Regions from separate parts of the Exiguobacterium sp. TDN 0502 genome, predicted to be linked through region 2. Evidence: riboswitches for the same ligand, from Rfam matches in the RefSeq annotation. Region 2 holds a riboswitch; each other region holds the start of a gene.

Region 1 (2,264 bases), on a different contig from region 2:
TTTTTGTCATGATTGTTGACCTACCTTTCGTTTCGCTTCAACCAACGGCATTACGTCACGGGCAAAGCGTTCCATTTCTTCGAGTTGTGGTGAGAATTGTAATAAGAGTAACGTCACACCAACGGCTTCGAACGCCAGAATCCGCTTCGCAATCTGTTCCGGTGTCCCGATCAGGTTCGGTCGTAGACCGCGGTTCGAGACGGAATAATCGTTTCGCTCCACCTGTTGTTCGAGTTGTGATTTACTGATGAAATCCTGATAACCGGCATAGCCGGCGCTATCTTCTTTGACGTCCGTGATGCGTTGCCACTCAAGCAACGCTTCTTCTTCCGTATCCCGGCAAATGATATAAGCGGCAAGACCGAAGCTCTCAAGTGGTGATTTCCCCGTCGCTTCCCGGCGTACTTTCATATCATTGATTTTATGAGCGACTTCTTCAACCGTTCCCCCATGCATGACGTAAGCGTCACAGTGTTCGACGATCGTCCGTTTTCCGGCTTCACTCTCTCCACCGGCATAGAGCTTGATTCCCGGACGCTGGACCGGCTTCGGATGAAGTTCCGCCTGCTCGATCGTGTAGTGATGACCGGAAAAACTATACGGTGACGCATCTGCCCATAATCCTTTCATGACCGTGACGAACTCTTCCGTCCGAGCATAACGTTCATCGTGTGCCGTAAAAATCCCATTGTATTGTTTAGCTTCCTCCGCCCACCAAGCTGAGACGACGTTCAGCGTGAAGCGTCCCCCGCTTAATTGATCGATGTTCGTTGCCATTTTCGCCGTCGTCGCCGGATTATGGAAACCGGGACGAACCGCCGTCATGATCTCAAGGCGTTCCGTCGTTGCGGCGATCGCCGCTGCCGTCGTCCATGCCTCAAGACTTGGTTCCTTGATGCCTTTGATATCATTCAAGTTCAATTCCGCGATCAACGTCGTTGAGAAGCCGATCCGTTCTGCTGTTTGGGCGACGTGTTTGACATAATCGAATGTCGCCGGCATCTGTTCATCCTCGACGTTACGCAACCACCACCCAAAAATTGGTAACCAAAAACCATACTCCACTCCATCATCCCCCTTAACATAAAAAACGCTCTTTTCGAAGTTCGAAAAGAGCGACGGTATCCTGTCCTGTCCGCTCTTATCTTCAGAAGGTATCCCTTCCTGGAAGTAGCACCTTCCGCCATGGCGGGGTTGCTGAAGTGTCTTCGGGCCAGTCCCTCGACTTCTCTAGATAAGATGTGTTGCATTCATCGTACAGAATTCACTGAACTAAAGCAACCATTAAACCGTCTTTTCCCATCGGAATTATTCCAAACAAAAAAATCCCGACATAGTGTCGGGATGAAATATTAGTATGGTGCGACGAAATCCGATGTCGGTTCTGGTGACTGTTCCCCACGGACACGATCGTAGAATTTCGCAAGCGTGACGCTGAAGTATGGTCCAACCCACAGGATAGCAAGACCAAGCGTGACGATTACAAGCAACGCCCACCCAATGAACGATAGGAAGAGCAGAAAAGCTTCCATCTTATGACCATCCATCAGTTGACGTGAACGTGTGATGGCTTCAAGAATGCCAATCGACGGCTCATCTCGAAGGATATAGAACGTCAACAGGTAAGAGAACGACTTGATGATCCCTGGAATGATCAAGAGCAATGTCCAGAGCGCGATGAAGATGAATTGAACGATGGAAAGACCAACTACTTTCAGGAACATTCCGTATGGCTCAAATAAACCTGTCACTTTTGTTTCTTCGCCACGAGCAATCGACATAGCAATCCATGTCCAACCGACTCCTACTGGAATCAGTAAAATCGACACCAATGAGACGACGAGGTCCATGCTATTTGACGGCTCATCGATATCCGATCCAAATAAGTTGGGGACACCTTGAATGATACTAAACAGCAGAAATGCTAGGACTGCAAAGCCCCAACGACCGCTAAGCGATGCCTTTGCCGCTTTTTTTAATTGAGATGACATGAGTAAGGTCCTCCTTGAAAAATAAGTTCTCACCTTACTCTACGGCTTAAAACTTCTAATGTTTCACTCTTTTTTCAATAATTTCCCGTCTTGTTGCTGTTTGAACCAAGCACGCTCAAGTTGTCGCTCACACGCTGTATATAACGAACGACGACCATCAAGGCGTTCCATCGCGAACGGAATACCATGTTTTTTCGCCTGTGCAATGACATGAGCGCTCGCAGCATGCGAAACACGGCTCGTAACGACGACGATGGCATCCGTCTTTTTAGC
Region 2 (2,264 bases):
TTCCTTCGTCATCGCCTGCTTCGGATGACGGAAGACTTCTGCGACCGGTCCTTGCTCGACGATTTTACCAGCTTCCATGACGGCGACCCGGTGACAGATTTTTTGAATGACGTGCATCTCGTGTGTGATCAAGACGATCGTCAGTTTCAGTTTTTCATTGATGTCGACGAGTAACTCAAGGATTGAGTCCGTCGTCTTCGGATCGAGTGCACTTGTTGCCTCGTCACATAAGAGAACGTCTGGATTCGATGCCAGTGCCCGAGCTATACCGACACGTTGTTTTTGACCACCGGATAATTGTGACGGATAGGCTTTTTCGCGTCCGTCCAAACCAACGAGTTGGATCAGTTCCGCGACCCGTTCCTTGCGGTGTGCTTTCGGGAAGCCACCGAGTTCGAGCGGGAACATGATGTTCTCTTCGACCGTCCGTGACCAGAGTAAGTTGAAGTGCTGAAAGACCATCGAGACATTCTTACGGACGCCTCGTAATTCTTTTGGTTTCAGTGATGTCATTTCGACACCATCGATTTGGATCGAACCACTCGTTGGTGCCTCGAGCATATTCAGCAATCGGATCAAGGTCGATTTCCCTGCTCCGGAATAACCGATTATTCCAAAAATTTCACCGCGCTCGATTGTCAGATCGACATTCGCAACGGCTTCGACCGCTCCGCGCTTTGAGCGATAAATCTTTCCTACGTCTTGTAAACGAATCACAACTGTCCCTCCTAAAATAAAAAAGTGCGCGCGTTTTAGAGCAAACGCGCGCACTTTTTCAGTACACAAAACCATTTGCTCTCATCTCCCAGACTGTTGTCTGCTGGAATTAGCACCACTTCGGATTAGATCCGCGGTTGCCGGGTTTCATCGGGCCAGTCCCTCCACCACTCTCGATAAGAGTTTCGGTATTAAGTTTGTAGAATATATTCTGAATATTAGCAGGGGTTATTTTTGTTGTCAAACAGTTTTTTCAGAAACTTTTTCGAGGAACGTGAAAGCACGTGTTAAGTCTTCTTTCAAATCTTCCGAATCCTCAAGTCCAACTGAAATCCGGACGAGACCGTCCGTGATGCCGAGTTCTGCCCGACGTTCTGCTGGGATCGACGCGTGCGTCATCCGTGCCGGAACGGAAATCAGACTCTCGACGGCACCAAGACTCTCAGCGAGTGTGAAGAAGTGTGTTGCCTCGACGAGTTTTTCTGCGTTCGCTGCTGAACCGACATCAAAGCTGATCATCCCACCAAATCCAGTCGCTTGTTTTGCTTGGATGTCGTGACCAGGATGCGATGCAAGTCCTGGGTAGAAGATGTTCGAGACGATATCTTGCGCTTGTAAGAACGCAACAAGGTCATGGGCTGTTTCTTCGATCGCATCCATCCGGATACCGAGTGTACGCAGACCACGGACGAGCAGGAAGCTGTCTTGCGGTCCAAGCACGCCGCCTGTCGAGTTTTGGATGAAGTGCAGCTCTTCGCCGAGCGCATCATCTTTGACGACGACAAGTCCAGCGACGACGTCCGAATGTCCGCCGATGTATTTTGTTGCACTGTGCAAGACGATGTCTGCACCGAGTGCGAGTGGTTGTTGATGGTATGGTGTCGCGAACGTGTTGTCGACGACGAGTTTGAGATCGTGACGTTTGGCGATTGTTGCGATCGCTTGAATATCCGTTACTTTTAATAACGGGTTCGTCGGTGTTTCGACATAAACGATCTTCGTGTTGTCTTGGATTGCTGCTTCCGTTGCCACAAGGTCCGTCGTATCAACGAATGTCACTTGGATGTTGAACTTCGGTAAGACGCGTTGCATCAAACGGAACGTTCCACCGTAGACGTCATCTGTCATGACGATGTGGTCACCAGACTCAAGCAAATGGAAGACGGCATGGATTGCTGCCATCCCAGAACCGAATGCAAAACCGCGGGCGCCACCCTCGAGATCCGCAATCAACCGTTCGATGCTCGTCCGTGTCGGGTTCGCTGTCCGTGAGTATTCGTATCCGTCCTTCAGTTGACCGATTTTATCCTGCTTGTATGTGCTTGTTTGATAGATCGGTGGTGTGACGGCACCTGTTGCCCGGTCGACACCTGTTCCTCCATGAATCAATGCTGTCTTCTTACGCATGAGTTTCGTCCACCTTTTCAAAAATTTGTTGGCTTAAGTAGCGTTCGGCACTGTCTGCGAAGACCGTGACGATCGTACTGCCGGGGTGACGCTTCGCGATATCAAGGGCAGCAACGAGCGCTGCACCTGCTGAACTACCG
Region 3 (2,264 bases), on a different contig from region 2:
CGGAGTGCGGATTGTTCGATCCACGCCCGCTCGAGCGATAACGGCCAGCTCTCGCCGACGACTTTCGCGTAGGGTAGTGCTTGTTTTAGAATCAATCGATGTTCACCCTCCCGAATCCGAAAAACGAGGTTGAGATTGCCGTCACCAATCTCTTCTGCTTCGACGGCTCCGTCGCCGATCAGTCCTAATGAGCGGACACGATCAATCGCGTCCTGTTCTGTAAATGCTTTGTATGTCATCTCAGTTTCCCCCTATGTGATACACGAAAAAGCGCCTCTTTTCGTCATCGAAAAGAGGCGCAGGAAAGTCACTGCATCCTCTTATCTCTCAGACGAAACGTCTGTTGGATGTAGCACCGTGCCTAGTGGTCGGTTGCTGCGGCGTCATCGGGCCAATTCCCTCTGCCAACTCGCGATAAGAGTCGTATGTAGTTGTCGTGTGTGATATTGATTTGAATCTTACGCAACCCTCTTCCCTGCTGTCAAATCGAAATCAAGCAGAAACGGATCGCATTTTTAAGCCATCTATAGAAAGAGTATTTTCAAAAAAATAAATTTTCTAAAATTAGTTTGACAAGTGACGATTCCCATGCAAAAATTGCAATTAGATTTCACAATTTCATCCAATTCTTATCAAGAGCAGACGGAGGGACAAGCCCTACGATGTCGCAGCAACCGACCTTTTGGCACGGTGCTAATTCTTGCAGCTACTAAGCTGACAGATAAGAGTCCACGTTCGAATCATTCATGGTCTCTTGTCGCTGACGAGAGACCATTTTTTTGTTGAAGGAGGAAAGACATGACTTATATCACTGCTACTTATCAATTGACCGTTCGCGATCGACTCGAACAACGCGCTGAACAACTCGCGCTTGGTCTGACAGTCGGTTCTTGGACGGAACTGAATCATCTCGAACAACAACAACTCGCCTCGTTCAAAGGGGAAGTCGTACATACGGAAGAGCGCGACGGTAAAGGCTATATCACGATTCGTTATCCGGAACACAATGTATCGCGCGACTTTTCTGCGATCTTGACGACCGTCTTCGGGAAACTCTCACTCGACGGTGAAATCAAATTAACGGAATTGCTACTACCCGATACATTTACGTCGGACTTTCCAGGTGCGAAGTTCGGCATCGAAGGGGTCCGTTCCTTAATCGGTGTCGAAGATCGTCCACTGTTAATGAGCATCTTCAAAGGGGTCATCGGACGCGATTTATCGTTCCTTCGTGATCAACTTGAAGGACAACTTGCTGGTGGGATTGATCTCGTCAAGGACGATGAGATCCTATACGACAATCCGTTGACACCAACGATTGATCGGGCACGAATCGGACGTGAGGTCATCGATGCTCACTTCCACCGGACCGGTAAACGTGCGTTATACGCGATCACACTCAGTGGTCCCGTCTTTACGCTCAAAGATCAAGCTAAACGATTGATTGACGCTGGCGCAACTGCTTTCTTGCTGAACACCTTCACTTATGGACTCGACGTCTTACGTGAACTGGCACGTGATCCCGAGATCAACGTTCCAATCTTCAATCATCCGGCATACAGCGGTGCGTTGATTGCTAGTCCGAACCACGGAGTCGCAGCGCCTGTTTTACTTGGCACATTACCACGTGCTGCTGGAGCCGACTTGACGTTATTCCCGTCGCCTTACGGCAATGTCGCTTTGCCAAAGGATGTTGCTCGTGGCATAGCGGTCGAAGCTACCCGTCTCGGTCAGACGAAATCGATCTTCCCGGTTCCTTCAGCCGGTATTCATCCTGGACTCGTCGCTCAACTCGTACGGGACTTCGGTATCGATTCCGTCATCAACGCCGGCGGCGGCGTACACGGTCATCCGCAAGGTGCTGCGGCTGGTGTCATTGCTTTCCGTCAAGCACTCGATGCGGCACTCGCAAATGACTCCCTATCGACAGCAGCATCGCGTCATGAAGAATTGCGGATTGCGCTCGACGCTTGGGGGATCAAGTCATGACCGTACGGATTCTTTGTGACTTCGACGGTACGGTGACGACACAGGATAATATCATCGCGCTCATGCAAGCATTTGCGCCAGCGAGTGACTTCGAACCGTTGAAGCGTGGCGTACTCGACCGGACGTTATCGATTCAGGGTGGTGTCGGGCAGATGTTCGCACTTCTGCCGTCTGACGGAAAAACAGCCTATCTTGACTTTTTGTTGGAGCGTGCAGTCATTCGCGACGGATTTTCGGAATTGCTTCAGTACAGTCGTCGTCAAGGCATCGATTTT

What was found. A riboswitch is a leader RNA that binds a small molecule or an ion and turns the genes downstream of it on or off. The one in region 2 is predicted to bind S-adenosylmethionine.
Region 1: another riboswitch for S-adenosylmethionine. It lies ahead of ACRPK8_RS15135 (LLM class flavin-dependent oxidoreductase); the one in region 2 lies ahead of ACRPK8_RS01535 (methionine ABC transporter ATP-binding protein).
Region 3: another riboswitch for S-adenosylmethionine. It lies ahead of ACRPK8_RS09725 (2,3-diketo-5-methylthiopentyl-1-phosphate enolase); the one in region 2 lies ahead of ACRPK8_RS01535 (methionine ABC transporter ATP-binding protein).

The regions. Positions count from the first base shown of each region.
Region 1 covers NZ_JBOZGJ010000022.1:11,708-13,971, reverse strand. The annotation lists gene ACRPK8_RS15140 (ATP-grasp domain-containing protein) at 1-10, opposite strand, end outside; gene ACRPK8_RS15135 (LLM class flavin-dependent oxidoreductase) at 7-1,065, opposite strand; SAM riboswitch class I at 1,139-1,241, opposite strand; gene ACRPK8_RS15130 (DUF975 family protein) at 1,353-1,991, opposite strand; gene ACRPK8_RS15125 (DUF2325 domain-containing protein) at 2,055-2,264, opposite strand, start outside.
Region 2 covers NZ_JBOZGJ010000001.1:315,952-318,215, forward strand. The annotation lists gene ACRPK8_RS01535 (methionine ABC transporter ATP-binding protein) at 1-717, opposite strand, end outside; SAM riboswitch class I at 796-900, opposite strand; gene ACRPK8_RS01540 (bifunctional cystathionine gamma-lyase/homocysteine desulfhydrase) at 958-2,124, opposite strand; gene ACRPK8_RS01545 (PLP-dependent cysteine synthase family protein) at 2,117-2,264, opposite strand, start outside.
Region 3 covers NZ_JBOZGJ010000008.1:18,122-20,385, forward strand. The annotation lists gene mtnK (S-methyl-5-thioribose kinase) at 1-239, opposite strand, end outside; SAM riboswitch class I at 318-421, opposite strand; SAM riboswitch class I at 627-728, shown strand; gene ACRPK8_RS09725 (2,3-diketo-5-methylthiopentyl-1-phosphate enolase) at 799-1,989, shown strand; gene ACRPK8_RS09730 (2-hydroxy-3-keto-5-methylthiopentenyl-1-phosphate phosphatase) at 1,986-2,264, shown strand, end outside.